DNA from 3 places in the Paraoerskovia marina genome. Region 1 is predicted to be linked to each of the others. Evidence: riboswitches for the same ligand, from Rfam matches in the RefSeq annotation. Region 1 holds a riboswitch; each other region holds the start of a gene.
The links. Region 1 has a riboswitch for S-adenosylmethionine ahead of BLU20_RS02840 (hypothetical protein). Riboswitches for the same ligand answer to the same signal wherever they lie in the genome.

Region 1 (10,096 bases):
CGCCGTCGCGCTTCGCCTCCCCGCAGTCCCAGTACGTCTTGTCGGCGTTCTGGTTGTTGTTCTGGTTGTCGTTGTTCTGGTTGTTGCCCTGGTTGTTGTTCTGGTTCTGGTTCTGGTTGTTGCTGTTCTGCGCCTCGTCCTCGCGGTCGCTGATCTCGCTCTCCCGGTCGTCGAGCGCGTCCTGCTCGTCCTTGAGCGCGGCCTGGTCCTCGGCGAGCTGCTCCTGCTGGGCGGTCAGGTCCTCCATGTGCGTCTCGAACTCGGCGCGGTCGTCCGCGAGGGAGTCGCGCTCCGCCTCGGCCTTGGCCTGCGAGGCGTTCGCCTCGGCGATCGCCTCGCTCGCGTCGCCCCGTGCGGCGAACGCGAGGACCAGCCCGATGACGAGCCCTGCGCAGAGCCCGCCGATCGCGGCGGCGACCATCGGGCCCGTCGCGGTGCGCCGTCCGGAGGACCCGTCCTTGCTCGGGTTGCCCGCGCCGGATCGGCTGCCGCGTGACGGCGCCCCGGCGGCCGGGGAGTCGTCGGGGGTCGCGCCCAGGGCGACGACGCCGCTGGCGGACGCGGTCGGTGTCGACCCCGACGGGCTGCGGGTGGTCGACCCGCTGGTGGCCGTCCTGTCGCCCGAGCTCCGGACGGTGGTCGTCCTCGTGCTCGTGGCCGCCGGAGTGCGGACCGCCTGCATGACGGCGGTGGCACCCGGATCGGTCGCGGCGGGGACCACGGTCGTGGCGTCGTCGTCGTCGACCCAGTACTCCCAGCCGGGAGGGGCCGGGGGCCACGACGGGTCGGGCGACCAGGTCGCATCGGGCTCGAACCCGGGCGGGGTGCTCCACCCCGGGGGCGGGTTGAAACGCATGTCAGGCTCCTCGATCGGTTGCGCGGAACACTATGCGGCAAGCGAGGTGGTTTGCGCCAGACCGTGTGCATTTTTGGGCAGGCGGACGACGCCGGCCTCCCGTGTCGGGAGCGGCCTCCGGTCAGGTGGTCGCGGGGCGGGGAGCGGGGCCGACGCCGCACTCGACGAACGCGGAGACGGTCCGGATCGCGTCGTGCGCGTCGTCGACGACGTACCGCAGGGCGTGGTGCTCCTCGTGGACGGCGACGAGGTCCCCGACGTGGAGCGCGGCCCGCAGATCAGCGGCGTGCCAGAGGATGGCGCGGTTCGGCACCGGTGCGGGCTCTCCGAGACCCGTCGGTCCGGACGGCGCGGCAGGGAGGACGTCGGCGTCGTAGCCGACACACGTGAGTCGTTCCGACACGGACCGCACCACCCCGGTGCGCCATCCCCACGGCGTGGCGTCGAGGGCGGCGCGCTGCGTCGGTGTGAACCCGTACCCCGGTGTGACCGGAAACACAGCCGCGGTGGCCTCGGGCGTGCGCGTGCCGGCGAGGGGAAGGGTGGTGGCGGAGGCCATCTGCGTACTCCTGACGTGGTGCGCTTCCCCCACCGGCGGCGGGGGCGGGTCTTCCTCCGGGAGCACCGTGCGCACTGGCGCGGTTGCCGGTCCCGCACGCCGGAGGGCGATACCACGGGGCCTCATGACCGCGACCATCGTAGGCCGATCCGCCCGCGGATGGCGAGCCCGTCGTCGGGCACCGCGTCCGCACGCAGAACGACCCCCCGCCACGAGTGGCGAGGGGTCGTCGGTTCAGCTGCCGCGTCAGGCGGCGGGCTGAGAAAAAATCACGCGGGGCGGATGTTCTCCGCCTGCGGGCCCTTGGGGCCCTGCGTCACGTCGAACTCGACGCGCTGCGCCTCTTCGAGCGTGCGGTAGCCCTGCGTCTGGATCGCCGAGTAGTGGGCGAACACGTCGGCGGAGCCGTCCTCGGGGGCGATGAAGCCATAGCCCTTCTCCGAGTTGAACCACTTCACGGTACCGAGCGTCATCTTGTTTCTCCTTCAAGAGGTGTCAACGGCCCCGACTTCCGAGGCCGGCATCACGGTGATTCGTCGTCAACTCTTGGGTAAACAAGGTCCGCCCGGTCCGGAGACCGAAGCGCAAGGACAAGCGAACTGCATTCTGCGAGTACGAGCGTACCGGGTTTGAGCCAGGGACACCATGGCCTGACGGCAGAATCATGTGGAGATTTCCGCGCCGCCGGTGCCGCCGCTGCCGCCGGTGCTGCACGCGCGGCCAGGCGGTGCGGTCGCGGGTCGAGGCGGGGCTGTGCGACGTCGTCGCCGCCGAAACGGCACGATCGTGCCGGTATTGCCCGCCAGGTGAGACGAAACGTGTCATGAGTCACATCACGGTAACGATCGGGCGGAACTGTGCCCCAGGACACATCGCCGACACATTCGCTGCCTACTGTGACCGCACGGCACGAATGGTGTCGTGGATCACAGGTCCACCTCGGAGGGAAAAGACTTATGAAGCGACGGACCCTTGCGACGCGAAGCCTCGCGCTCGCTGCAGCCCTCAGCCTGGGCCTGGCGGCCTGCTCGACCGACGACGGCGGCGACAGTGCCGACGGTGGCGGCGACGGCGGCGGCGGCGACGACCAGCTCGTCGTCGGGACGCTCCTGCCCCTGACCGGAACCCTCGCGTTCCTCGGCCCGCCCGAGGTCGCAGGTGTCGGCCTCGCGGTCGACGAGATCAACGAGGCCGGCGGCGTGCTCGGCAACGACGTGACCATCGAGGGCGCAGACTCCGGCGACTCGACGGACTTCAACGTCTCGACCCAGTCGGCGACCGACCTCATCGGCAAGGACGCTGACGTGATGATCGGCGCCGCGTCGTCGAGCGTCTCGCTGAACGTCGTCGACATGGTCACCGAGGCCGGCGTCATGCAGATCTCGCCCGCCAACACGTCGACCACGCTCTCGGGCTACAGCGACCTCTTCGCGCGCACCGCCCCGCCGGACTCCGTCCAGGGCTCCGCCCTCGGCTCGCTCATCCTCGACTCGGGGGCCACCAAGGTCGGCTTCCTCGTCCAGAACGAGGACTACGGCACGGGCCTGCGCGACAACGTCCAGCAGACGATCGAGGCAGGCGGGGCCGAGGCGGTCTACGGCGGCACCGGGGCCGGGCAGGAGTTCCAGCCCGGCGAGTCGAACTTCTCCGCACAGGTCACCGACCTGCTCGCGCAGGACCCCGACGTCATCTCCGTGATCGCGTTCGACGAGACCAAGGCGATCGTCACCGAGCTCGTGGCCCAGGGCTGGGACCTCGGCGGCAAGACGTTCTTCTGCGACGGGAACACGGCGTCGTACGAGGGTGACTTCGACGAGGGCACCCTCGAGGGCGTCATCGGGACGATCCCCGGTGCCGAGGCCAAGGGTGAGTTCAAGGAGCGTCTCGACGCGTTCTACGCCGACTCCGAGGGTGGCGAGCTCACCTCGTACGCCTACGGCCCCGAGTCGTACGACGCGACGATCCTCGCGGCCCTCGCGGCCGTGCGTGGTGGATCGGCCGACGGCCAGACGATCGCGGACAACATCAAGTCCGTGTCGGGCGCCGACGGCGGCACCGAGGTCAGCAGCTTCGCGGAGGGCGTCGAGGCGCTCGAGGCGGGCGACGACATCCACTACGTGGGCGTCTCCGGCACCGGCCCCCTGAACGACGACAACGACCCGTCGTCGGCGTTCATCGGTGTCTACGAGTACGACAGCAGCAACGTGCAGAACTTCACGCGTGCTGTCGAGGGTCAGATCGGCTGACCCTCTCCACACCCCCGCCGCAACGGCGCGGCAACCGAGGAGGGCTCGGCACCGTCTGGTGCCGGGCCCTTCCTCATGGGACACCGGGCGAGCCCGCGTGCTCGGCCGCGAGCATCCCGTAGACGGCGGTGTCCGTCCACTCGCCCTTGCACCACCAGTTCTGCCGCAGGTGGGCCTCCTGCCGCATTCCCAGACGTACGCAGAGCCGTGCCGACGCGGTGTTGCGGGGGTCGAGCTGCGCGGCGACGCGGTACATCGAGTACTCCTCGAACGCGATCGTCAGCAACGCCTGCGCGGCCTCGGTGGCGTACCCGCGCCCGGCGGCGTCGGGGTGCAGCACCCAGCCGATCTCTCCGCAGGCGAGCGTGTCGTCGGTCGGCCAGAGCACGACGTCGCCGATCACCCGGCCGTCCAGGACCATCACGAGCGCCAGGGCCGTCCCCGGCCCGTCGATGCCGGTGCGCGCCACCCGCTTGGCCATCTCGACCGGCGTGCTCTCCGCGGTCCAGGCCGCCATGGGCACGTACCGGGCGACGTCGTCCCGTCCGTAGATCTCGCGCAGCGACGGTGCGTCGTCCTCGTGGACGTGGCGCAGGAGGAGACGGTCGGTGGTCACGGGCACGGTCATGGCACCAGTCTGCCCCCGGAAACGACGCCGGCCCCGGGGGAAGTCCCCCCGGGGCCGGTCCGTGCTGCGGTGTCGGGCGGGCCGGAGCCCTGCCCGGTGGTGCTACGGCGTGGAGCGGTCCGCTGCGGCGGCGTCGGCCGCGTCCTCGACGCCCTCGGCGAGCGTGCCGAGGTACAGCGAGATGACCTTCGGGTCGTGCTGCAGCTCGCTCCCCGTGCCGTTGTAGGCGTCGACGCCCTGGTCGAGCACGTAGCCGCGGTCGCAGATCTGCAGGCAGCGGCGGGCATTCTGCTCGACCATGATCACCGAGACCCCGGCCTTATTGATCATCCGGGTCCGCAGGAACGTCTCGTCCTGCCGCACGGGGGACAGTCCCGCGGACGGCTCGTCGAGCAGAAGCACGGAGGGGTTCATCATGAGCGCGCGACCCATCGCCACCATCTGACGCTCACCGCCCGAGAGCGAGCCCGCGCGCTGGGCGCGGCGCTCCCCGAGGGCGGGGAACAGCTCGGCGATGAACGCGAAGCGCTCGGCGAACGCCTTCGGGCGCAGGTACACGCCCATCTTCATGTTCTCCTCGATCGTGAGGGACGGGAAGACGTTGTTGGACTGCGGCACGAACCCGACGCCGCGCTCCACGAGCTTGTTGGCCTTCATCCCGGTGATGTCGTCACCGCCGAGCGTCACGGTGCCGGACCGCACCTCCACGAGACCGAACAGGGCCTTGAGGAGCGTCGACTTCCCGGCGCCGTTGGGGCCGATGATGCCGATCAGCTCGCCCTGCCCCACCTCGATCGAGCAGCCGTTGAGGATGTTGACGCCCGGCAGGTAGCCCGCGACGAGGTTGTCGGCGCGCAGCAGCAGGTCGTCGACGGCGGGGCGGGGCCCCGCGGTGGCGGTCACGGTGTCGTTGCTCATCGCTTCTTCTCCTCTTCCTCGAGGCGGGCGAGGATCGCGGGGTCGAGGAGCGAGTCGTCACCCAGGTCGGTGTCGTGGTGCGCGCCGAGGTAGGCGTCGATCACGGCCTGGTCGTTCATCACGCTCTCCGGTGGCCCCTCGGCGACGATCCGGCCCTCGGCCATGACCACCACCCAGTCGGAGACGTGGCGGACGGCGTGCATGTCGTGCTCGACGAAGAGCACGGTCATGCCCTCGTCGCGCAGCGCCTGGATGTGCCCGAGCAGGGACTGCACGAGTGCCGGGTTCACCCCGGCCATCGGCTCGTCGAGCATGATCATCGTCGGGTCCGTCATCAGGGCCCGCGCCATCTCGAGGAGCTTGCGCTGGCCGCCGGAGAGCGAGCCCGCGAAGTCGTCGGCCTTGGCGAGGAGGTTGAAGCGCTCGAGGATCTCGGACGCCTTGTCCGTGACCTCGACCTCGCGTCGGCGCCACAGCGGCGGGACGAGCGAGGCGAACATGTTCTCGCCCGGGTGGTTCCGCGCGGCCAGGCGCATGTTGTCCATGACCGTCAGCCGCGAGAGCGCCTTGGTGAGCTGGAACGTGCGCACCATGCCCGCACGGGCGACCTTGGCGGCGGGCTTGCCGCCGAGGGAGTGCCCCTCGAACGTCCAGGACCCCTGGTCCGGGACGTCGAACCCGGTCAGAAGGTTGAAGAACGTCGTCTTGCCGGCACCGTTGGGGCCGATCAACGCCGTGATGGCCTTGGCCTCGACCTCGAGGTGGTCGACGTCGACCGCCGTCATCCCGCCGAAGCGGCGGCGGACGTTGTCGACCGTGAGGATCGACGTGGGCTTGGGGGACCCGGGCGTGGCCTCGACGTGTGAGAGGTCCAGCTTGACCGGGTCGACCGTCGTCTCGGTCGTCGTGTCATCGGACATTGAACGACAGCTCCTTCTTGTCGCCGAATATTCCTTGGGGTCGGAAGATCACCAGGCACATCAGCGTGATCCCGACGAGCATGCCGCCGATCTGCTCGATCTGGGCCGAGGAGACCGCGTCCGGCAGGGCGGAACGCATCCCGGCCCGCAGCAGCATGTAGACGCTGAAGAAGATCATCGACCCGATCACCGGGCCCCAGACGGTGGCGGCGCCACCGAGCAGGAGGATGGTCCAGATGAAGAACGTCATCGACCGGCCCATCGAGTCGGGCTGGACGGCGCGCGGGAGGACGAACAGCACGCCTGCCACGGAGCCGGCGACGCCGCCGAGGATGAGCGCCTGCATCTTGTACGCGTAGACGTTCTTGCCGAGCGACCGCACGGCGTCCTCGTCCTCACGGATCCCCTTGAGCACGCGGCCCCAGGGGCTGCGGGTCAGGAGCCAGACGAGCAGCACGGCGATCAGGACGACCGACCAGGCCACGATCCGCACCCACCAGGAGTCCGAGCCGTTGTTCAGGTACTCGAGCGGTCCGATCGCGGAGCGGCCGTCGGGCAGCGGGGAGAGCCCGAGGAAAGTCTCCTTGAACGAGTTGCCGGTGAGGCCCGAGGACCCGCCGGTCTGCTCGTTGAAGACGGTGGAGCGCCCCACCATGCGGATGATCTCCGCGGCCGAGATCGTGACGATCGCGAGGTAGTCCCCCCGTAGCTTCAGCGTCGGGATGCCGAGCAGGAGCGCGAAGAGCGCTCCGGCGATGATCGCGACGAGGAGGGCGACGAAGAAGGGTGCTCCGGCGATCGTGGAGATCGCGAAGCCGTAGGCGCCGAGGAGCATGAAGCCCGCCTGGCCCATGTTGAGCAGTCCGGTGTACCCGAAGTGCAGGTTGAGCCCGATGGCCGCGAGCGCGTAGGCAGCGGTGGTCGGCGCGATGAGCTCGCCGAGGGCTTGTTCGAGGATGCGCAGAAAGTCCATGGTCAGCTTCCCTTCAGCCGATGCGCTCGGCTCGACCGAGCAGACCCTGGGGCCTGAACACGAGGACGAGGATGAGGATGAGGAGGGCCGAGGCGTACCGCAGGTCGCTCGGGATGAAGAGGTTGGAGAGCTCGACGACCATGCCGATCACGAGGGAGCCGACGAGGGCTCCGAACGCGGTGCCGAGTCCACCGAGGGTGACGGCGGCGAACATCAGCAGCAGCATCTGCATGCCCATCATCCAGTTGAACGACCCGAAGACCATGCCGAGCAGCATCCCGGCGAGGCCGGCGAGACCGGCGGCCAGGACCCAGACGATGCGGATGATCTTGTTCGGGTCGATGCCGGTCGCCGAGGCGAGCGCGGTGTTGTCCGAGACGGCGCGGGTGGCCTGGCCGATCCGGGTCCGGGTGAGGAACCACGCGACGGCGAGGAGGACGACCAGGGCGATCACCATCGAGACCCACGAGGCGCGGGTGAGGGTGAACGGCCCGAGCGACCACGTCTCCGGGTTGCTCGTGATGATGCGCTGGGTGCCGGCGCCGATGGCGAGCTGGATGAAGTACTGCAGCGCGATCGACAGGCCGATCGTCACGATCATCAGCTGGACCACGGGTGTCCCGCGTTTGCGGAGCGGTTTCCAGATGCCGGCGTCCTGGATCCAGCCGGTCGCGGCGCAGAGCGCGATGGTGACGATCGCGCCGAGCCAGATCGGCATGCCCATCACGTTCATCGTCACGTACGCGAGCATCGCGCCGAGGGTGACCTGCTCGCCGTGGGAGAAGCTGGAGAGCTTGGTGGTTCCGTAGATGAGGCTGAGGCCCACGGAGGCGAGGGCCAGCAGGAGGCCGAAGCGGAGGCCCGAGCCGATCTGCGTCCACACCTGGTCGGCCTTGAGCCCGCCGGAGGAGGCCGCCGGTGTGCTGCCGTCGCCGTCGAGCCCGCCCTCGCCGGTGGACGAGGCGGTCTCGCTGGGCGCGACCGCCGTGTCCTCCCCGATGCGGAACGCGGCGCGGGCGGTGCCGCCCATCTGCGCCGTGACGGTGATCTCGGTCTCTGCTCCTTCGCCGAGCTCCTCCCCGTCGGGGAGGGTCGTCGCGTCGAGGGAGGCGACGTACTTGCCGGTCTCCGTGACGGCGACGGCGGAGAGCCCGTCGTCCGTCGTCGTCACGATCTCGCTGAACCCCTCGGGTCCGGTGATCTCGATGTCGGCGTCGGCGATCCGGTTGTTCTCCGGGTCGAGGACGAGAACGCCGATGCAGGCCGTCTCCGTGTCGGGCGTGCAGGTGCTGGTGGCGGTAGCCACGCTGGTCGGTGTGGTGGCCAGGGCTGGGGCGGCGGCGAGCGCGGCGAGCCCGGACAGCATCAACGCTGCCAGGGATCGTCGGATCGTCGTCTTACCTCGGTCCGCTGTCATCGGCGGGTCCTCCGTGTTCGCTGTTCACCGAGAGGGGTGGCGGGTCGGCCGCACCTCGGTGTGCGGTGGACAGTAGATCGGGCGTGTATCGGTCGTGTTTCTGCAAGGTGCCGGAAGTGTAGCGCGCGTCACATTAGGAATTGGTGGCCTGCGAGTGCCTGGCTCTTTACCTGGACGTTTGCACCACTTTCCGCCGTTCACGCAGGTCAGTGGCCGGATTCGTGCTGATTCGCAGAGTGGATTCGGGCGCTCTCCCGTGCCTGGCGGGCCCCCAGGGCGGGCCAGGGTGTGCGGCGCGTCGCCGATTCCCGTCCGTCGTCGAGCGTCCGGTCCGTTGCGCGATCGTGACACTACGTACCGTGATGTGAGACACAGTCGCGTCCGGTCGGTCTGCGGGAGGATGGCGACATGACTTCTCAGAACACGGACCTGCGCGACGAGTCCTTCCTCGCCCTCACGACCTTCCGACGCTCGGGCGAGGGGGTCGCGACGCCCGTCTGGGCCGCGCGTGACCCCCAGGTCGACGGCGCGCTCGTCGTCGTCACGGACCTCCACTCGGGCAAGGTCAAGCGTCTGCGCAACAACCCGACGATCACGCTCCAGCCGTGCGACGCCCGCGGCAACGTCCGCGGAGAGACCGTGACCGGGACCGCCGTTGTGCTGGACGGGACCACGCCGGCGGACGAGGCCACCCGCAAGGCGGCGCACGCCGCGCTGCGGAAGAAGTACGGGTGGCAGGCCCGCGCGCTCGACCTCGCGTCGAAGTTCCGTCGCAAGCAGGAGCGCACCTACCTCCGCCTGACCCTCGACGACGGCCAGGACGCGACGGCGTAGCCGCCAGGCGCGTTCGACGGCACCCCGCCCCGCCCCCGTACGCTGGCGGGGTGTCGGATTCGCAGCAGTTCTCAGACCCCGCCGTCGTCGCTCCCGTCGCGGAGAAGCGCCCGACGACGCGCACCCACCACGGCGACGTCGTCACCGACCCGTACGAGTGGTTGCGCGACAAGGAGTCGCCCGAGGTGCTCGCGCACCTGGAGGCCGAGAACGCCTACGCAGCCGCGCAGACCGACGACCTCGCCGACCTGCGCGAGCGGATCGTCGGCGAGATCAAGGCGCGCACGCAGGAGACCGACCTCTCCGTCCCCGTGGCGGAGGGCCCCTGGTGGTACTACTCGCGCACCGTCGAGGGACAGCAGTACGCCATCCGTGCCCGCGCACCGCGCGTACCCGGCGACGACGTCCCGCCCGAGCTGGTCCCCGGCGAACCCGTCGAGGGTGAGCAGGTCCTGCTCGACGAGAACGTCGCCGCCGAGGGGCACGAGTTCTTCTCGCTCGGGTCGTTCGACCTCTCCGGCGACGGAGACCGGCTCGCGTACGCGACCGACGTCGTCGGCGACGAGCGCTACACGCTCCGGGTCCGCGACCTGACGACGGGAGAGGACCTGGCCGACGAGGTCCCCGGCACGTTCCCCGGGGCGACGTTCAGCCCCGACGGCCGCTACGTCTTCTACCCCACGGTCGACGACGCGTGGCGCCCCCACCGCATCTGGCGGCACGAGGTCGGCACCCCCGCGGGCGA
Region 2 (10,096 bases), 620 kb from region 1:
CGACCCCCTCGATCGCCGACAGGCCGTCGACGAGGCGCCGTCGCAGCACGGCCTCGTGCTCGGCGAGCTCGGCCGGGTCGACCGCCGCGAGCGCGTCGCAGGCCGCCGCGAGCGCCACGGCGCCGATGACGTTGGGCGACCCTGCCTCGTGGCGGGCCGGTGCGGACTGCCACCGGGTCTCGTCGAGCCCGACCTGACGCACGGCCCCGCCACCGGCCAGGTAGGGCGTGCCCGAGTCGAGCCAGTCGCGGCGGCCGACGAGCGCGCCCGCGCCGAACGGCGCATAGGTCTTGTGGCCGGAGAACGCGATCCAGTCGGCGCCGCTCCGGGCGAGCGAGACCCTGCGGTGCGGGACCAGCTGGGCGCCGTCGAGGACGACCCGGGCTCCGGCGTCGTGCGCGATCTTGACGACGTCCGCGAGGGGCAGAGACTCCCCCGTGACGTTCGACGCCGCGGTGACGGCGAGCAGGACGTAGGGGGTCCGCGCGAGCTCGGCGCGCAGGGCCGCGAGCGTGCCGGAGACCGTCGGTGCGGCGGTCAGCACCGTCGCGCTCCCGCGCTGCCAGGGCAGCAGGTTGGCGTGGTGCTCGAGGTCGAGCACCAGGACCCGACCCGGCAGGCCGTCGGGCCCCGCGGGGACGCAGCCGGCGAGCAGGTTCAACGAGTCGGTGGTGTTGCGCGTGACGACCGTGACGTCGTCCGGCCGTGCGCCGACGAAGTCGCCGATGGTGCGCCGGGAGGCCTCGTACAGGGCGGTCGAGACCTGCGAGAGGTACCCCGCACCGCGGTGCACGCTCGCGTACAGCGGCAGCACCTCGGCGACGCGCTCGGCGACGCTCGCCAGGGCGGGGGCCGAGGCGGCGACGTCGAGGTTGGCGTACCGGATCGGGGCGGCACCGACCCGCGGGACGAGGGTCTCGGCGCCGGTGACGGGGAGCACGGGGTCCAGGTGGTCACAGACCGTGGTCCCGAGAGTTGGTGCGCTCACTGCAGTCCTCCAAGATCCGGGACGCCGCGGCGTCCCACGCTTGCCGCGCACCACCTGGTGAACGGCCGGGTCGTCACCCGGGGCACCCCACCGTGGGAGGAGGGTTGCCGGCCAGCAAACCGGGGTTTCGCGCTGGCACTCATGACCTGCCTCCAAGAATGGCGAGCCGGTCCGGGCCTGTCAAAAGCCGATCTCGCATCGTGGGCATCAATTCTGAGACGGCGTGTTGACGCCCGTCCGCCGTGACGTACGATCCCTCCAACCATCCAGAGCGGCTGAGTGACTTGGCACGATGACGCCGCAGCAACCCCCCTGGCCCTCAGGGCGCGGGTGCTACCGCCACGACCGATGGAGGAGCTCATGAGCACCCCGGACATCCGACCCGCCGACGGCTTTGCCGGTCACATCACCCCCCAGGACGCGTGGGAGATCCTCGCCACCGACGAGCGTGCGGTGCTCGTCGACGTCCGCACCGAGGGCGAGTGGCGCACGATCGGCGTCGCCGACGTCTCCTCGCTCGACAAGGAGACCGTGTACACCCCCTGGGTCACCCAGCTCGGCCCGAACCCGCACTTCCTCGACCCCATCCTCGAGGCCGGCGTGACGCCGGGCGACGGGCGCACCCTCGTGTTCCTCTGCCGGTCGGGCAACCGCTCGATCGGTGCCGCCGCCGCCGCGACCGCGGCCGGTCTCGGCCCCGCGTACAACGTGCTCGAGGGCTTCGAGGGCGACGCCGACGCGCTCGGCGTCCGCAACCAGAACGGGTGGCGCGTCGCCGGCCTGCCGAGCACCACGTGGACCTCCGCATGAGCGCGCCCTACGGGTCCGTCGCGGGCCCCTCGGGCCCCGGCGAGGTGCCCGGAGGCCGTGCGCGCGGGCCTCTGCCCGCGAGCGCCCGTCCGGCGACGCTCGCCGTGCGCGGCGGGCACCGCCGCTCCGAGTTCGGCGAGACCAGCGAGGCGCTGTTCCTCACCCAGGGCTACGCCTACGAGTCAGCCGCCGAGGCCGAGGCCGCGTTCACCGGCGACGCCGACCGCTTCATCTACTCCCGGTACGGCAACCCGACGGTGCACACGTTCGAGGAGCGGATGCGCCTGATGGAGGGGGCCGAGGCCTGCTTCGCCACGGCGACGGGGATGTCGGCCGTCTTCACGTCGCTCGCGGCGATCGTCGGCCAGGGATCGCGCATCGTCGCGGCCCGCGCCCTCTTCGGCTCGACCCTCGTCATCTTCGACGAGATCTTCGCGCGCTGGGGTGTGCAGACCGACTACGTCGACGGTCACGTCCTCTCCCAGTGGGAGGAGGCGCTGTCCACGCCGGCGGACGTCGTCTTCTTCGAGACCCCGTCCAACCCGATGCAGGACATCGTCGACGTCCGTGCGGTCTGCGACCTCGCGCACCGTGCGGGTGCGCTCGTCGTCCTCGACAACGTGTTCGCGACACCGCTGATGCAGAAGCCGCTCGAGCTCGGTGCCGACGCCGTGGTGTACTCCGCGACGAAGCACATCGACGGCCAGGGACGTGTTCTCGGCGGGGCGATCCTCGGGTCGTCGGACTACATCGACGGCCCCGTGAAGACGATGATCCGCAACACCGGCCCGTCGCTGTCGCCGTTCAACGCCTGGACGCTGCTCAAGGGCCTCGAGACCCTCGACGTCCGGGTCCGCGCGCAGAACGCCGCCGCTCACCGGCTCGCCGAGCAGCTCGAGTCGCTCCCCGGGATCGCGGCCGTGCGTTACCCGTTCCTCGACTCACACCCGCAGGCCGACCTGGCCCGCGCGCAGCAGACCGGCGGCGGGACGGTCGTCACCTTCGACCTGGACGTCCCCGCCGGCACGGACCCCGAGACGGCGAAGAAGCGGTCGTTCCAGTTCCTCGACGCACTCCGCGTCGTCGACATCTCGAACAACCTCGGCGACACGAAGTCCCTGATCACGCACCCGGCGACGACGACGCACCGCAAGCTCGGACCGGACGGCCGCGCGGCCGTCGGAATCGCCGAGACGACGGTTCGTCTCTCGGTCGGGCTCGAGGACCCCGCGGACCTGATCGAGGACGTCGAGCAGGCGCTCGCCGCGGGCTGACGCGATCGCCGCCCCGGGGGGCCGCGCGAACGTGACGGACGAGACGGAACATCGGTGCCGGACGCGGCGTTGTACCCGGCGATGACTACCACGCCGCGCCTCTCCGTCCTCGACCTCGTCCCCGTCCGCACGGGCCAGTCCAGCGCGGAGGCGATCCACGCCTCGCTGTCGCTCGTCCAGCTCGCCGACCGTCTCGGGTTCGAGCGCTACTGGTTCGCCGAGCACCACAACATGCCGGCTGTGGCGGCGTCGACGCCCCCGGTGATGATTGCCGCGGCCGCCTCGCGCACCGAGCGCATCCGCGTCGGCTCGGGCGGCGTCATGCTGCCGAACCACTCCCCGCTGGTGGTCGCCGAACAGTTCGCGGCCCTGGAGGCGATCGCCCCCGGGCGGATTGACCTCGGCATCGGGCGGGCACCAGGCTCCGACCCCGTGGTGACGTACCTGCTGCGGGCCACCGGGCCGACGTCGGACGTCGAGAAGTTCCCTGAGCACGTCGACCAGATCCTCGCCCTCACCTCGCCCGACGGCGCGAGCCTCCGCCTGGGCGACGGCAAGGACTACCACGTGCGCGCGACCCCGGCCGCGACGAGCGCACCGACGGTCTGGCTGCTCGGGTCGAGCGACTACTCGGCTCGTCTGGCCGCCGAGCAGGGACTGCCCTACGCGTTCGCGTCGCACTTCTCGGGCCAGGGCATCGACGGCGCGCTCCGCCTCTACCGCGAGAACTACCGGCCGAGCGAGGCCTTCCCCCGCCCGACGACGTTCCTGACGTTCAACGTCTCCGTCGCCGACGACTCCGACGAGGCGCACGCACGCGCGCTCCCGCAGCTCCGCTCGATGGCCCGTCTGGTGACCGGCAAGCCGATGGGCCCCCAGGAGACCGTCGAGCAGGCGCAGGCCGCCCCGCTCGACGCGGCCGGCGAGCAGGCGATCGCGGCGATGCGCGACCGCTGGGTGATCGGCACGCCGGCCGAGGCCGCCGGCCGTCTGCGCGGCCTGGCCGACCGGTACGAGGTCGACGAGCTCATGCTCGTGCCCGTCTCCGGATCGCGCGAGTCCGACCCCATGGACGCCGCTCCGGGTCGGGCAGCGACCCTCGAGCTGTTGGCCGACGCGCTGCGCTGAGCACGGTCGGGCCGGTCAGGGCAGGGGCCGCACGGGCTCCTCGGGGCTGGTCGTCCTGGAGCGTGTCGACGAACCCTCGCACCGGATCCGGTCAGAGAGGTTTGGCGAAGCAGAGCGCCGGACCGTACATGTCGTACGGCGGCGCGGAGAAGCGGTCGTAGGGCGGGTACGGCTCGACGGGGCGAAATCCGTGCCGACGATACGTGGCGATCGCCTCGGGCTGCGACGGTCCCGTGCCCAGGACGAGGGACTTCGCCCCGCGATCTCGTGCCGTGCCGACCAGGTGCGCCAGGAGCATCGAGGCCACCCCACGTCGTCGGGCACCGGCCCGGACGAAGACCCGGGTCACCTCGAGCGCTCCCTCGGGAGCACCGACCTCGGGCGTGCGCAGCGCGGCATGCCCGGCGGGTCGGCCGTCGACGTCCGCGACCAGGGTGAGGAGAACGGCCCGACCGGTCGCGGCGTCGTCGGCGTCCCAGGCGGGCCGGCTCGCGAGATGTCCGAACAGGAGCGGGTAGAGGCGGAGATCGCTCTGCTCGGTGAACTCACGTCGCAGGCCGACGGCCTCGGGTGCGCCCCACGGGACGGCGCGAATCTCGGTCGTGCCGCCCGGCTTCAGCACGCCGTCCTCGTCACAGCTGCTTGGCGAAGCAGAGTGCGTCGCCGAACGAGTCGTACGGCGGGTACGGCGTGATCGGTGCGTACCCGAGGTTCACGTACGCGGCCGCGGCGTCCAGCTGGAGCGGACCGGTCCCGAGGACGACGGACGCGAACCCCTGCTCGCGGGCAGCGCTCTCGGCGGTCTCGACGAGCCGGGTGGCGACGCCCGACCGTCGCGCCCGGTCCCGGACGTAGACTTTGGCGAGCTCGACCGACCCGGCGGGTGCGCCGTCATCCGGGGCCCGGAGCGCCGCGTGCCCGACCGGGACCCCGTCGCGGAGCGCGACCAGCGTCAGCACGACGGACCGCCCGATCGCCGCGTCGTCGGCGTCCCACACGTCGCGGGGCGCGAGATGGCCGAACCCGTCAGGGTAGAGCCGCAGGTTCGTCCGCTCGAAGAACTCCCGACGCAGCTCCACCGCCAGCGGGTTGGACCACGCGACCTCGCGGATCCGTGTCCCCGGGTCCGTGACCACGTCAGGCGTGGACGAGCGAGCTCAGGATCGAGGTGAAGAAGCCGAGCCCGTCGACCCCGGCGCGCGCGCCGTCGTCGGAGTCCGGGCCGAAGCCCTTCTCGACGGCGTGCTCCGGGTGCGGCATGAGTCCGACGACGTTGCCCGCGGCGTTCGTGACCCCGGCGATGTCGCGGCGCGACCCGTTCGGGTTGCCACCGAGGTAGCGGAACGCCACCCGGCCCTCGGCCTCGAGCTCGTCCAGCGTGCGCTCGTCGGCGACGTACTGGCCGTCCTGGTTCTTCAGGGGCACCGTGATCGTCTGGCCCGCTGTGTAGTCGCGCGTCCACGCGGTCTCGGCGTTCTCGACGCGCAGCTGCTGGTCACGGCACACGAAGTGCAGGTGGTCGTTCTTGATCATCGACCCCGGCAGCAGGTGCGCCTCGGTCAGGACCTGGAAGCCGTTGCAGATGCCGAGGACGGGCAGACCGCCCTTCGCGGCGTCCACGAGGATGTCCATCATGGGTGCGAAGCGGCTAATCGCCCCGGCGCGCAGGTAGTCGCCGTACGAGAACCCTCCGGGGAGCACGACGGCGTCCACACCCTGCAGGTCGGCGTCGCCGTGCCAGAGGGAGACCGGCTCGCCGCCGGCCAGTCGCACAGCACGCGCCGCGTCCCGGTCGTCGAGCGTGCCCGGGAACGTGACCACGCCGATGCGGGCGGAGTCGAGAGCCATCAGGCGGTCTCCTCCGAGGCGTCGGCCACCCGGACGACGTCCTCGATGATCGGGTTGGAGAGCAGCGTCTCGGCCGCCTCGCGCGCGGCGGCGAGGACCTCGGGCGTCACGGCACCCTCGACCTCGAGCTCGAACCGCTTGCCCTGACGGGCCCCGGTGAACTGGGTGAATCCGAGGCGCGGCAGCGCCCCGACGACAGCCTTGCCCTGCGGGTCCAGGATCTCGGGCTTCGGCATGACCTCGACGACGACGCGTCCCACGGTGGCTCCTCGAGCGCTCGGGATGGTGGCGCCTGGCCGCGGACTCCACCACGGGGGCGGGCCGGACCACGACACCGGGATTCCGCGCACATCCTACCGGCCCCGCGTCGTCGTCCCGCTCGCGTCTCACTCACCGTCGACGGCGGTGGGTCAGGACAGACGCGAGCCCGTCAGACGCTCGTAGGCCTCGAGGTAGCGGTCGCGCGTGCGGTCGACGACATCGTCCGGCAGCGTCGGCGCGGGCGCGTCCGAGGCCTTGTCCCAGCCTGAGGCCGGCGACGTCAGCCAGTCGCGGACGTACTGCTTGTCAAAGCTCGGCTGGGCGCGACCGGGCTCCCACAGGTCCGCCGGCCAGAATCGCGAGGAGTCGGGCGTGAGCACCTCGTCGCCGAGCGTGATCGCGCCGCTCGTGGGGTCGATGCCGAACTCGAGCTTGGTGTCGGCGAGGATCACGCCGCGCTCGCGGGCGATCTGCTCGGCCCGGGCGTAGACGGCGAGGGTGAGCTCGCGCAGCCGGGCCGCGACGTCGTCGCCGACCGTGGCCGCGACCTGCTCGAACGTCACGTTCTCGTCGTGGTCGCCCAGCTCGGCCTTGGTGGCCGGCGTGAAGATCGGCTCCGGCAGCCGCGACCCGTCGACGAGACCCGACGGCAGCGGCACGCCGCAGACGTTCTGGCCCGCGCGGTACTCAACCAGCCCCGAACCCGTGAGGTACCCGCGGACCACGCACTCGACCGGGAACATGTCGAGGCGGCGGCAGATCATGGCCCGCCCCGCGACGTCGGACGGCACGAGCCCGTCCCCCGGCTCGACCGTGACGTCCGTCGAGACCACGTGGTTGGGCACCACGTCGGCGAGCTGGTCGAACCACCACAGGCTGAGCTGCGTCAGCACGGTCCCCTTGTCCGGGATGCCCGGGCGCAGGAGGTGGTCGTAGGCGCTGACCCGGTCGCTCGCGACGACGAGGACGACGTCCCCCAGCGGGTGCACGCCGCCGTAGCTCGGCAGGTCGGGCTCGTAGAGGTCACGGACCTTGCCCGAGTAGACGTGGCGCCAGCCGGGCAGTTCCGCGGATTCGGCGGGCATGTTCAGGGACGCTGCAGAGTTCACGCCCCCAGTTTCCCACCACCGCGGGCGTCAGGACTCACGACGACGGTGCCTGAGACGGGCGCGCTCCTGCGACAGGCCCGCGCGCAGCTCGCGGAGCACCTCCTCCGCCGTGGTGTACGGCATCAGCGACGTCACCGACGCGCACTGCGCGTCGTCGCCGAGGAGCTGCTGGAGGGCGGCGGCACGCCGGGCCCTCGACCCGGGCGAGTCTCCGTCCATCAGCACGAGCAGCTCACGGTCGCGCACGCACAGGCTGTCCCCGGGCTCGAGCACCGAGCGCACGACGGAGCGCGTCACGTCGCTCGCCTCGGGGACGTCGACCGCGACGACGCCGGAGTCGTAGGCCGCAGGACCACGGGCCCGCCCGATGGCCCCGTCGAGCCGGTCGGCGAAGAGCTCGGGGTGCACGGTCCCCGTACGCGGGTCCACGAGAGCCCGGCTCCGGAGCTCCGCCTCGCGACGCTTCGCATCCGAGTTGTCGACGAGGATGCCCACCATCCGGGCCCTCCGGCCGGCGTCGTCGTCGACCGTCCTGGCCCGGCACAGCATCCACCGGTACTCCCCGTCCGCCCCTCGCAGGCGGTGCTCCAGGACCAGCGGGTCGCGGTCCCCGGCCAGCTGGGCCGCGATCGCGATCTGCACCTCGCGCAGGTCCTCCGGATGGACACGCCCGGTCCACTCGTCGATGCGCTGCCCGACCTCGTCGTCCGTGTGGCCCAGCAGGGCCTTCCACCGGGCCGAGTAGAAGACGACGCCGGAGACGACGTCCCAGTCCCACGTCCCCTCCAGCGCCGCGTCCGCGGCCAGCGCGTACCGCTCCGCGGAGGCCCGGACCTCGAGCGCGAGCCGCCGCTCCCGGTCGGCGGCCCTCTCCAGCGCGGCCTGCTGCTCGCGGGACGCCGCGGCCTTCTCCTCACGGTCCAGCGCGACCGCCAGCATCACCGCCCAGTGGTCGAACTTGTCCCGGGCGCTGGTGGCGCGGGTGTCGACCGCGCCGTCGATCATCAGCACGCCCCAGTTGCTCGACTCGAAGGTCACGGGGATGACGAACGTGATCGGCGCACCTGCGGCCTCGGTCCCCACGAGAGCCGGCGGAGGGAATGCCGACCGCGGGATCCGGCGGCCGATCATCGGCCGCGCCTCCGGCGTCGTGAGGGTGGTCCCGACGACCTCCAGCTCGCGACCACCGCCCGCACCCTGGCGTCCCGCGGTGTCGGCCCACAGCGCCAGGGTCGCCGCGCCACGGTGGCCGCGCGGCATCCAGTCGAGTCCGCGCAGCTCGTCGCGGTCGGCGTGCATGAGGTCGAGGTCGAGCTCGTACTGATCGGCGATCATCCGTTCGAGCCGGCCGGAGCGGTGAAGACTCACCTGGGCACACCCGGTGGTCACGGCCGTGACGAGGTCCGTCCCGACCGCACGGACGGCCCGGACACGAGCTGCCGAGGCCCGCGTCGGGCGCGGCGCACGGACCCGGTCGGCGACCGCGTCCTCCACCGCGCGGATCGCGGGGATCAACCGCTCCAACGCCTCGGGATGGGGTCGCAGGGCCGCCGTGGCGTCCGCGATCGCCTGGAGTGCCCGCGCCCCGGGTGCCCGGTCGGACGCACCGCGGTCGAGGACCTCGCAGACCGCGTCGTGCCAGGCGTCGACGGTCGGGACCACACGGCCGGACGTGGACTCGCCGTCCCCGGAGACCCCGAAGATCGAGCGGGCGGTCGTGAGCAGGCGCTCGCGGGGGCAGGCTTCGCCCTCCTCGGCCCGGTCGGCGCCGCGTCCGCCACCGAGGCATCCGCAGGACTCTCGGGTGACCAGCGTGGCGGCGCAGTGAAAGTCGCCGCGGACGTCCTCGCCCCCGATCCTCGCGAGCAGGAGGCGCGCCGCCAGCGCGCCGACGCGGTCGTGGTGCGGCTCGACCGTCGCCAGACGCGGTCGGACGCGCGCTCCCGAGTCGGAGTGGTCGAAGCCGACGACGGCCTGGTCCCGCGGAAGACTCAGCCCCTGCGCCCGCAACGCGGCCGAGAACCCGACGGCGTTGCGGTCGGTCGCGGCGACGACCGCCGTCGTGGGGAGGCCTGCCTCCACCGCGAGCCGACCCGCCACGGCCGCGCTGACCTCCTGGTTGTCGGCCGTGCGGTAGAGCCAGGCATCGGTGGGAGCGATCCCATGCGCACGAAGCGTCGAGCGGTAGGACTCGTACCGCTCGACGATGTCCGGCTGGAGCAGGCTTCCGACGAACCCGATCCGTTCGTGACCGTGGCCGATCAGGTGCTCGACGGCCAGCCGCACGCCCCCGGTGTTGTCGGGGGTGACCACCGGGGCCGAGACCCCCTCGGCGCGCTCGCTGAGCAGCACGAGCGGCACGCCCGACGCCTCGACGGCGCGCAACGTCTCGTGGTCGACGGCCGACGTGACGGCGACCACGCCGTCGAAGCGGTCGAGGCCCACGGGGTACCGCGCCGTCGGGCGTTCCGGGAACTCGTCCCGCTCGAGGTCCGAGGGGTAGGTCTGCACCGCCACGACGCGATGCCCGCCCTCGCGGGCGCTCTGCGCGATCCCGCTCAGGAGACAGCCGAAGTAGTACCCGCCGACGACCGGTGAGAGGACACCGAGCGTCCATGGGCCGCCACCCCTCGACCTGCGCGTGCTCGCCATCGCCACGCCCCCGTCCACGTCGTCGT
Region 3 (10,096 bases), 640 kb from region 1:
CACCAGCACCTCGCCGCCGCGTGGGACTCCGGGTTCTTCGACGACCTCGTCACCCCGTTCCGCGGGCTGACGCGGGACCAGAACCTGCGTGGCGACAGCACGATGGAGAAGCTCGCCGGGCTCAAGCCCGTCTTCGGCAAGAACCTCGAGGGCACCGAGCCGACCATGACGGCAGGCAACTCGACCCCGCTGACCGACGGCGCCTCCGCCGTCCTGCTCGCCTCGCGCGAGTGGGCCGCCGAGCGCAACCTGCCCGTCCTCGCCAAGGTCGTCGACGCCGAGACCGCCGCCGTCGACTACGTGCACGGCCACGAGGGCCTGCTGATGGCTCCCGCCCACGCCGTCGCGCGTCTGCTCACCCGGCAGGAGCTCACGCTCCAGGACTTCGACTTCTACGAGATCCACGAGGCCTTCGCGTCGACCGTGCTCACCACGCTCGCCGCGTGGGAGGACGCCGACTACTGCCGCACCGAGCTCGGCCTCGACGCCCCCCTCGGCTCGATCGACCGCGAACGCCTGAACGTCAACGGCTCGTCGGTCGCCGCGGGACACCCGTTCGCCGCCACCGGCGGGCGGATCGTGGCCACCGCGGCCAAGCTGGTCGCAGAACGAGCCGCCGAGACCGGCAGGCCCGCACGCGCGCTGATCTCGGTCTGCGCCGCCGGCGGCCTCGGGGTCGCGGCGATCATCGAGTCCGCGGCCGACGGCTCGGTCTCGACAGGCTCGGTCTCGACAGGCTCGACCAGCGCGACCAGCACCACCGGAACGGAGGCGTGAAACATGGCTGACTCCTACCTCAAGGCCGTCAACTCCGGCGTCACCAAGACGCTCGCCAAGAAGCTCGGCCTGCCGCGTCCGGCCGTGCTGCGCCGCTGGGCGCCGGGCCAGCCGCTGACCACGGGCCCGGTGCTCGTCGTCGGCGGGCGCCCGGGCGTGGAGGACGACGCCGACCGCGTCGCCGCCGCACTGCTCGGCTGGGACCTCGACGTCCGCCAGGTGCCCGCGGGCTCGACGCCCGACCCGGCGCTGCGGTGGGGCGCGATCGTCGCCGTCATGACCGAGGCCCAGAAGCCCACCGACCTCTCCGAGACCGTGCTCGCGATCGGCGCGAACCTGCGCAACCTCGCCGGCAACGGCCGGGTCGTCACGATCTCCCGTGCCACCGTGGCCGGGGACGCCCCGGCGCTCTCCGCGACCCGCAACGGCGTGGACGGGTTCCTGCGGTCGCTCGCCAAGGAGCTGCGCGGCGGGGCCACGGGCAACGGCATCCAGCTCACCGAGGCCGCGCAGGTCGGCGACCCGTCGGTGCTGGCCGCGCTGCACTTCTTCCTCTCCAGCAAGTCGGCGTTCGTCGACGGGCAGCTGCTGGAGGTCGGTGACGGCCCGTCCTGGGACGCCACGGACTTCGACTGGACTCGCCCGCTCGCCGGCCGCGTCGCCGTCGTGACGGGCGCGGCCCGCGGGATCGGGGCGGACGTCGCCCGCACCCTGGCTCGCGACGGCGCGCACGTCGTCGTCGTCGACGTCCCCGCCGCGGGTGACTCGCTCGCCCGGGTGGCCAACGAGGTCGGCGGTACCGCGCTGCAGCTCGACGTCACCGCACCCGACGCCGGCGCGCGGATCCTCGAGCACGCCCGCGCCCGCCACGGCGGCCTGCACGTCCTCGTGCACAACGCCGGGATCCTGCGGGACAAGCTGCTCGCCAACATGAAGCCGGAGAAGTGGGACGCCGTGATCGCGGTGAACCTCGACGCCCAGCTGCGCATCAACGAGTACCTGCTCGGGGCGAACGGCTTCTCCGAGAACCCCCACATCGTCTCGCTCGCCTCGACGTCCGGGATCGCCGGGAACCGCGGGCAGACGAACTACGGGTTCTCGAAGGCCGGTGTCATCGGGCACACGCGTGCGACTGCACCGCTGATCGCCGCGGTCGGCGGCACGGCCAACGCCGTCGCCCCGGGGTTCATCGAGACCGACATGACGGCCTCCATCCCCGCGATCGCACGGCAGGTGGCGCGTCGCGCGTCCTCGCTGCAGCAGGGCGGTCAGCCGATCGACGTCGCGGAGGCCATCGCGTTCCTCGCGTCGCCGGGCTCGACGGGCGTCAACGGCCAGGTGCTCCGCGTGTGCGGGCAGAACCTGGTGGGCCAGTGACCGTCGAGGAGCTCGGGCAGATCCCACCGCTCGGCGGGTCGTTCGTCCGTGGCGCGTCCGGCTCGGGCGTCGCCGCGGCGCGGCGCGTGCTGCCCGGGTCGGACGCGCCGCAGACCACCACGCTGCCGGACACCACGCTGCGGGTGGCCGAGGTCTCCACTTCGGGCGACGACGTCGCGCGCCGCCTGGCCGAGTACGAGCGGCTGGTCGGCGAGCGCCCGAGCGAGACGATGCCTGCCGGGTTCCTTCACGTGCTCGGGTTCCCGCTCGCGACGGCCCTGATGGTGCGGCCCGAGTTCCCTCTGCCGCTGCTCGGCATGGTCCACGTCGAGAACCACGTCAGCCTTTTCCGTCCCGTCGAGCTCGGCGAGTCGGTGACGGTGACGGCCCGGGCGGAGGGCCTGCGCGGTCACCGTCGCGGGACCCAGGTCGACCTGGTCACCGACGTGACGGTCATCGGGGACGACTCCCCCGCGTACACGGGCGTCTCGACGTACCTGGCCAAGGGTGTCCACCTCGCCCCGGCTCCCGAGGAGACGGAGCGACCCGAGTTCGTCCCGCCGCTCCCCACGGCACGGTGGCGGCTCGACGCCCGGGTCGGCAAGGCGTACGCGACGGTCTCGGGCGACCGGAACCCCATCCACGTCTCGGTGCTCGGCGCCAAGGCCTTCGGGTTTCCCCGCACCATCGCCCACGGCATGTACACGGCGGCGCGCGCCCTGGCGCAGGTCGGGCCGGCGCGGGGCGACGCCTACGACTGGGACGTGCAGTTCGCCCGTCCGGTCGTGCTGCCCGGCGTCGTGGACGTCTCCGTCCGGCCGGGCACCGAGGGCGTGTGGTCCATCACCGGATGGAATGCGCGCAAGCGTCTGCTGCACCTCAACGGGTCGGTGACACCACGCTGACGGTCTCGGCGTGCGAGTTCCGTACGACCTCCTTACGGTCGGTCTCACCGACGAAAGGAGCAGCACATGGGTATCGGCGACAAGATCTCGAACGCAGCAGAAGACGCTCAGGGCAAGATCAAGGAGGGCGCCGGCAAGGCGTCCGACAACGAGCGTCTTGAGGCCGAGGGCAAGGCCGACCAGGCCTCCTCCGACGTCAAGCAGGCAGGCGAGAAGGCCAAGGACGCCTTCAAGCACTGACGCTGACCACGACGGCCCCCACCCGCTGCGGGTGGGGGCCGTCGTGCTGCCAGGTGAGGGTGCGAGGCCGGGCGGCGCCGGACCGTCGTCTCGCCGCTCGCGGCTACTCCGGCAGCGGGCCGCATCCGGCGGACTCGGCGACGAAGCCGGCCGCTGCCGTGGCGAAGAGACCGGAGAGCCCGGAGCCGGCGGGCACGGGACGAGGGTCGTCGACGACGGTCCAGCAGCCGTCCACGACGGTGTACTCCACCTGCGTGCCCTGGGCGACGAACGTCTCGAGGGCACGGATCAGGCGCTCGACCTCCTCACCCGCGGTACCGACACCGACCGAGGCGCGAATGGCCCCGCCGGTCAGCCCGAGCCGTGAGAGCAGCGGGTGGGCGCAGAACCGTCCGTCACGCACACCGATGCCGTGCTCGGCCGAGAGGTAGGCGGCCACGAAGCCTGGGTCGTGCCCCTCGACGGCGAACGTCACGACACCGACCGGGTCCTCGGCGTCGGGCCAGAGGCTGACGACCTCGACCCCCTCGATCGCCGACAGGCCGTCGACGAGGCGCCGTCGCAGCACGGCCTCGTGCTCGGCGAGCTCGGCCGGGTCGACCGCCGCGAGCGCGTCGCAGGCCGCCGCGAGCGCCACGGCGCCGATGACGTTGGGCGACCCTGCCTCGTGGCGGGCCGGTGCGGACTGCCACCGGGTCTCGTCGAGCCCGACCTGACGCACGGCCCCGCCACCGGCCAGGTAGGGCGTGCCCGAGTCGAGCCAGTCGCGGCGGCCGACGAGCGCGCCCGCGCCGAACGGCGCATAGGTCTTGTGGCCGGAGAACGCGATCCAGTCGGCGCCGCTCCGGGCGAGCGAGACCCTGCGGTGCGGGACCAGCTGGGCGCCGTCGAGGACGACCCGGGCTCCGGCGTCGTGCGCGATCTTGACGACGTCCGCGAGGGGCAGAGACTCCCCCGTGACGTTCGACGCCGCGGTGACGGCGAGCAGGACGTAGGGGGTCCGCGCGAGCTCGGCGCGCAGGGCCGCGAGCGTGCCGGAGACCGTCGGTGCGGCGGTCAGCACCGTCGCGCTCCCGCGCTGCCAGGGCAGCAGGTTGGCGTGGTGCTCGAGGTCGAGCACCAGGACCCGACCCGGCAGGCCGTCGGGCCCCGCGGGGACGCAGCCGGCGAGCAGGTTCAACGAGTCGGTGGTGTTGCGCGTGACGACCGTGACGTCGTCCGGCCGTGCGCCGACGAAGTCGCCGATGGTGCGCCGGGAGGCCTCGTACAGGGCGGTCGAGACCTGCGAGAGGTACCCCGCACCGCGGTGCACGCTCGCGTACAGCGGCAGCACCTCGGCGACGCGCTCGGCGACGCTCGCCAGGGCGGGGGCCGAGGCGGCGACGTCGAGGTTGGCGTACCGGATCGGGGCGGCACCGACCCGCGGGACGAGGGTCTCGGCGCCGGTGACGGGGAGCACGGGGTCCAGGTGGTCACAGACCGTGGTCCCGAGAGTTGGTGCGCTCACTGCAGTCCTCCAAGATCCGGGACGCCGCGGCGTCCCACGCTTGCCGCGCACCACCTGGTGAACGGCCGGGTCGTCACCCGGGGCACCCCACCGTGGGAGGAGGGTTGCCGGCCAGCAAACCGGGGTTTCGCGCTGGCACTCATGACCTGCCTCCAAGAATGGCGAGCCGGTCCGGGCCTGTCAAAAGCCGATCTCGCATCGTGGGCATCAATTCTGAGACGGCGTGTTGACGCCCGTCCGCCGTGACGTACGATCCCTCCAACCATCCAGAGCGGCTGAGTGACTTGGCACGATGACGCCGCAGCAACCCCCCTGGCCCTCAGGGCGCGGGTGCTACCGCCACGACCGATGGAGGAGCTCATGAGCACCCCGGACATCCGACCCGCCGACGGCTTTGCCGGTCACATCACCCCCCAGGACGCGTGGGAGATCCTCGCCACCGACGAGCGTGCGGTGCTCGTCGACGTCCGCACCGAGGGCGAGTGGCGCACGATCGGCGTCGCCGACGTCTCCTCGCTCGACAAGGAGACCGTGTACACCCCCTGGGTCACCCAGCTCGGCCCGAACCCGCACTTCCTCGACCCCATCCTCGAGGCCGGCGTGACGCCGGGCGACGGGCGCACCCTCGTGTTCCTCTGCCGGTCGGGCAACCGCTCGATCGGTGCCGCCGCCGCCGCGACCGCGGCCGGTCTCGGCCCCGCGTACAACGTGCTCGAGGGCTTCGAGGGCGACGCCGACGCGCTCGGCGTCCGCAACCAGAACGGGTGGCGCGTCGCCGGCCTGCCGAGCACCACGTGGACCTCCGCATGAGCGCGCCCTACGGGTCCGTCGCGGGCCCCTCGGGCCCCGGCGAGGTGCCCGGAGGCCGTGCGCGCGGGCCTCTGCCCGCGAGCGCCCGTCCGGCGACGCTCGCCGTGCGCGGCGGGCACCGCCGCTCCGAGTTCGGCGAGACCAGCGAGGCGCTGTTCCTCACCCAGGGCTACGCCTACGAGTCAGCCGCCGAGGCCGAGGCCGCGTTCACCGGCGACGCCGACCGCTTCATCTACTCCCGGTACGGCAACCCGACGGTGCACACGTTCGAGGAGCGGATGCGCCTGATGGAGGGGGCCGAGGCCTGCTTCGCCACGGCGACGGGGATGTCGGCCGTCTTCACGTCGCTCGCGGCGATCGTCGGCCAGGGATCGCGCATCGTCGCGGCCCGCGCCCTCTTCGGCTCGACCCTCGTCATCTTCGACGAGATCTTCGCGCGCTGGGGTGTGCAGACCGACTACGTCGACGGTCACGTCCTCTCCCAGTGGGAGGAGGCGCTGTCCACGCCGGCGGACGTCGTCTTCTTCGAGACCCCGTCCAACCCGATGCAGGACATCGTCGACGTCCGTGCGGTCTGCGACCTCGCGCACCGTGCGGGTGCGCTCGTCGTCCTCGACAACGTGTTCGCGACACCGCTGATGCAGAAGCCGCTCGAGCTCGGTGCCGACGCCGTGGTGTACTCCGCGACGAAGCACATCGACGGCCAGGGACGTGTTCTCGGCGGGGCGATCCTCGGGTCGTCGGACTACATCGACGGCCCCGTGAAGACGATGATCCGCAACACCGGCCCGTCGCTGTCGCCGTTCAACGCCTGGACGCTGCTCAAGGGCCTCGAGACCCTCGACGTCCGGGTCCGCGCGCAGAACGCCGCCGCTCACCGGCTCGCCGAGCAGCTCGAGTCGCTCCCCGGGATCGCGGCCGTGCGTTACCCGTTCCTCGACTCACACCCGCAGGCCGACCTGGCCCGCGCGCAGCAGACCGGCGGCGGGACGGTCGTCACCTTCGACCTGGACGTCCCCGCCGGCACGGACCCCGAGACGGCGAAGAAGCGGTCGTTCCAGTTCCTCGACGCACTCCGCGTCGTCGACATCTCGAACAACCTCGGCGACACGAAGTCCCTGATCACGCACCCGGCGACGACGACGCACCGCAAGCTCGGACCGGACGGCCGCGCGGCCGTCGGAATCGCCGAGACGACGGTTCGTCTCTCGGTCGGGCTCGAGGACCCCGCGGACCTGATCGAGGACGTCGAGCAGGCGCTCGCCGCGGGCTGACGCGATCGCCGCCCCGGGGGCCGCGCGAACGTGACGGACGAGACGGAACATCGGTGCCGGACGCGGCGTTGTACCCGGCGATGACTACCACGCCGCGCCTCTCCGTCCTCGACCTCGTCCCCGTCCGCACGGGCCAGTCCAGCGCGGAGGCGATCCACGCCTCGCTGTCGCTCGTCCAGCTCGCCGACCGTCTCGGGTTCGAGCGCTACTGGTTCGCCGAGCACCACAACATGCCGGCTGTGGCGGCGTCGACGCCCCCGGTGATGATTGCCGCGGCCGCCTCGCGCACCGAGCGCATCCGCGTCGGCTCGGGCGGCGTCATGCTGCCGAACCACTCCCCGCTGGTGGTCGCCGAACAGTTCGCGGCCCTGGAGGCGATCGCCCCCGGGCGGATTGACCTCGGCATCGGGCGGGCACCAGGCTCCGACCCCGTGGTGACGTACCTGCTGCGGGCCACCGGGCCGACGTCGGACGTCGAGAAGTTCCCTGAGCACGTCGACCAGATCCTCGCCCTCACCTCGCCCGACGGCGCGAGCCTCCGCCTGGGCGACGGCAAGGACTACCACGTGCGCGCGACCCCGGCCGCGACGAGCGCACCGACGGTCTGGCTGCTCGGGTCGAGCGACTACTCGGCTCGTCTGGCCGCCGAGCAGGGACTGCCCTACGCGTTCGCGTCGCACTTCTCGGGCCAGGGCATCGACGGCGCGCTCCGCCTCTACCGCGAGAACTACCGGCCGAGCGAGGCCTTCCCCCGCCCGACGACGTTCCTGACGTTCAACGTCTCCGTCGCCGACGACTCCGACGAGGCGCACGCACGCGCGCTCCCGCAGCTCCGCTCGATGGCCCGTCTGGTGACCGGCAAGCCGATGGGCCCCCAGGAGACCGTCGAGCAGGCGCAGGCCGCCCCGCTCGACGCGGCCGGCGAGCAGGCGATCGCGGCGATGCGCGACCGCTGGGTGATCGGCACGCCGGCCGAGGCCGCCGGCCGTCTGCGCGGCCTGGCCGACCGGTACGAGGTCGACGAGCTCATGCTCGTGCCCGTCTCCGGATCGCGCGAGTCCGACCCCATGGACGCCGCTCCGGGTCGGGCAGCGACCCTCGAGCTGTTGGCCGACGCGCTGCGCTGAGCACGGTCGGGCCGGTCAGGGCAGGGGCCGCACGGGCTCCTCGGGGCTGGTCGTCCTGGAGCGTGTCGACGAACCCTCGCACCGGATCCGGTCAGAGAGGTTTGGCGAAGCAGAGCGCCGGACCGTACATGTCGTACGGCGGCGCGGAGAAGCGGTCGTAGGGCGGGTACGGCTCGACGGGGCGAAATCCGTGCCGACGATACGTGGCGATCGCCTCGGGCTGCGACGGTCCCGTGCCCAGGACGAGGGACTTCGCCCCGCGATCTCGTGCCGTGCCGACCAGGTGCGCCAGGAGCATCGAGGCCACCCCACGTCGTCGGGCACCGGCCCGGACGAAGACCCGGGTCACCTCGAGCGCTCCCTCGGGAGCACCGACCTCGGGCGTGCGCAGCGCGGCATGCCCGGCGGGTCGGCCGTCGACGTCCGCGACCAGGGTGAGGAGAACGGCCCGACCGGTCGCGGCGTCGTCGGCGTCCCAGGCGGGCCGGCTCGCGAGATGTCCGAACAGGAGCGGGTAGAGGCGGAGATCGCTCTGCTCGGTGAACTCACGTCGCAGGCCGACGGCCTCGGGTGCGCCCCACGGGACGGCGCGAATCTCGGTCGTGCCGCCCGGCTTCAGCACGCCGTCCTCGTCACAGCTGCTTGGCGAAGCAGAGTGCGTCGCCGAACGAGTCGTACGGCGGGTACGGCGTGATCGGTGCGTACCCGAGGTTCACGTACGCGGCCGCGGCGTCCAGCTGGAGCGGACCGGTCCCGAGGACGACGGACGCGAACCCCTGCTCGCGGGCAGCGCTCTCGGCGGTCTCGACGAGCCGGGTGGCGACGCCCGACCGTCGCGCCCGGTCCCGGACGTAGACTTTGGCGAGCTCGACCGACCCGGCGGGTGCGCCGTCATCCGGGGCCCGGAGCGCCGCGTGCCCGACCGGGACCCCGTCGCGGAGCGCGACCAGCGTCAGCACGACGGACCGCCCGATCGCCGCGTCGTCGGCGTCCCACACGTCGCGGGGCGCGAGATGGCCGAACCCGTCAGGGTAGAGCCGCAGGTTCGTCCGCTCGAAGAACTCCCGACGCAGCTCCACCGCCAGCGGGTTGGACCACGCGACCTCGCGGATCCGTGTCCCCGGGTCCGTGACCACGTCAGGCGTGGACGAGCGAGCTCAGGATCGAGGTGAAGAAGCCGAGCCCGTCGACCCCGGCGCGCGCGCCGTCGTCGGAGTCCGGGCCGAAGCCCTTCTCGACGGCGTGCTCCGGGTGCGGCATGAGTCCGACGACGTTGCCCGCGGCGTTCGTGACCCCGGCGATGTCGCGGCGCGACCCGTTCGGGTTGCCACCGAGGTAGCGGAACGCCACCCGGCCCTCGGCCTCGAGCTCGTCCAGCGTGCGCTCGTCGGCGACGTACTGGCCGTCCTGGTTCTTCAGGGGCACCGTGATCGTCTGGCCCGCTGTGTAGTCGCGCGTCCACGCGGTCTCGGCGTTCTCGACGCGCAGCTGCTGGTCACGGCACACGAAGTGCAGGTGGTCGTTCTTGATCATCGACCCCGGCAGCAGGTGCGCCTCGGTCAGGACCTGGAAGCCGTTGCAGATGCCGAGGACGGGCAGACCGCCCTTCGCGGCGTCCACGAGGATGTCCATCATGGGTGCGAAGCGGCTAATCGCCCCGGCGCGCAGGTAGTCGCCGTACGAGAACCCTCCGGGGAGCACGACGGCGTCCACACCCTGCAGGTCGGCGTCGCCGTGCCAGAGGGAGACCGGCTCGCCGCCGGCCAGTCGCACAGCACGCGCCGCGTCCCGGTCGTCGAGCGTGCCCGGGAACGTGACCACGCCGATGCGGGCGGAGTCGAGAGCCATCAGGCGGTCTCCTCCGAGGCGTCGGCCACCCGGACGACGTCCTCGATGATCGGGTTGGAGAGCAGCGTCTCGGCCGCCTCGCGCGCGGCGGCGAGGACCTCGGGCGTCACGGCACCCTCGACCTCGAGCTCGAACCGCTTGCCCTGACGGGCCCCGGTGAACTGGGTGAATCCGAGGCGCGGCAGCGCCCCGACGACAGCCTTGCCCTGCGGGTCCAGGATCTCGGGCTTC

Region 2: it holds a riboswitch for S-adenosylmethionine, as region 1 does, so the genes downstream of both, BLU20_RS00035 (rhodanese-like domain-containing protein) here and BLU20_RS02840 (hypothetical protein) in region 1, are expected to answer to the same signal.
Region 3: it holds a riboswitch for S-adenosylmethionine, as region 1 does, so the genes downstream of both, BLU20_RS13515 (rhodanese-like domain-containing protein) here and BLU20_RS02840 (hypothetical protein) in region 1, are expected to answer to the same signal.

What each region holds. Positions count from the first base shown of each region.
Region 1 is NZ_LT629776.1:627,826-637,921, forward strand. It holds gene BLU20_RS02835 (excalibur calcium-binding domain-containing protein) at 1-856, opposite strand, end outside; gene BLU20_RS02840 (hypothetical protein) at 978-1,415, opposite strand; SAM riboswitch class IV at 1,431-1,545, opposite strand; gene BLU20_RS02845 (cold-shock protein) at 1,685-1,888, opposite strand; gene BLU20_RS02850 (ABC transporter substrate-binding protein) at 2,372-3,661, shown strand; gene BLU20_RS02855 (GNAT family N-acetyltransferase) at 3,735-4,289, opposite strand; gene BLU20_RS02860 (ABC transporter ATP-binding protein) at 4,392-5,207, opposite strand; gene BLU20_RS02865 (ABC transporter ATP-binding protein) at 5,204-6,127, opposite strand; gene BLU20_RS02870 (branched-chain amino acid ABC transporter permease) at 6,117-7,100, opposite strand; gene BLU20_RS02875 (branched-chain amino acid ABC transporter permease) at 7,114-8,517, opposite strand; gene BLU20_RS02880 (PPOX class F420-dependent oxidoreductase) at 8,926-9,351, shown strand; gene BLU20_RS02885 (S9 family peptidase) at 9,402-10,096, shown strand, end outside.
Region 2 is NZ_LT629776.1:4,812-14,907, forward strand. It holds gene BLU20_RS00030 (aminotransferase class V-fold PLP-dependent enzyme) at 1-988, opposite strand, end outside; SAM riboswitch class IV at 1,020-1,135, opposite strand; SAM riboswitch class I at 1,248-1,343, shown strand; gene BLU20_RS00035 (rhodanese-like domain-containing protein) at 1,349-1,798, shown strand; gene BLU20_RS00040 (O-succinylhomoserine sulfhydrylase) at 1,795-3,072, shown strand; gene BLU20_RS00045 (LLM class flavin-dependent oxidoreductase) at 3,154-4,200, shown strand; gene BLU20_RS00050 (GNAT family N-acetyltransferase) at 4,292-4,822, opposite strand; gene BLU20_RS00055 (GNAT family N-acetyltransferase) at 4,833-5,336, opposite strand; gene purQ (phosphoribosylformylglycinamidine synthase subunit PurQ) at 5,338-6,048, opposite strand; gene purS (phosphoribosylformylglycinamidine synthase subunit PurS) at 6,048-6,308, opposite strand; gene BLU20_RS00070 (phosphoribosylaminoimidazolesuccinocarboxamide synthase) at 6,459-7,394, opposite strand; gene BLU20_RS00075 (substrate-binding domain-containing protein) at 7,446-10,070, opposite strand.
Region 3 is NZ_LT629776.1:2,972,981-2,983,076, forward strand. It holds gene BLU20_RS13490 (acetyl-CoA C-acetyltransferase) at 1-777, shown strand, start outside; gene BLU20_RS13495 (3-oxoacyl-ACP reductase) at 781-2,154, shown strand; gene BLU20_RS13500 (MaoC family dehydratase) at 2,151-3,059, shown strand; gene BLU20_RS13505 (CsbD family protein) at 3,126-3,299, shown strand; gene BLU20_RS13510 (aminotransferase class V-fold PLP-dependent enzyme) at 3,403-4,806, opposite strand; SAM riboswitch class IV at 4,838-4,953, opposite strand; SAM riboswitch class I at 5,066-5,161, shown strand; gene BLU20_RS13515 (rhodanese-like domain-containing protein) at 5,167-5,616, shown strand; gene BLU20_RS13520 (O-succinylhomoserine sulfhydrylase) at 5,613-6,890, shown strand; gene BLU20_RS13525 (LLM class flavin-dependent oxidoreductase) at 6,971-8,017, shown strand; gene BLU20_RS13530 (GNAT family N-acetyltransferase) at 8,109-8,639, opposite strand; gene BLU20_RS13535 (GNAT family N-acetyltransferase) at 8,650-9,153, opposite strand; gene purQ (phosphoribosylformylglycinamidine synthase subunit PurQ) at 9,155-9,865, opposite strand; gene purS (phosphoribosylformylglycinamidine synthase subunit PurS) at 9,865-10,096, opposite strand, start outside.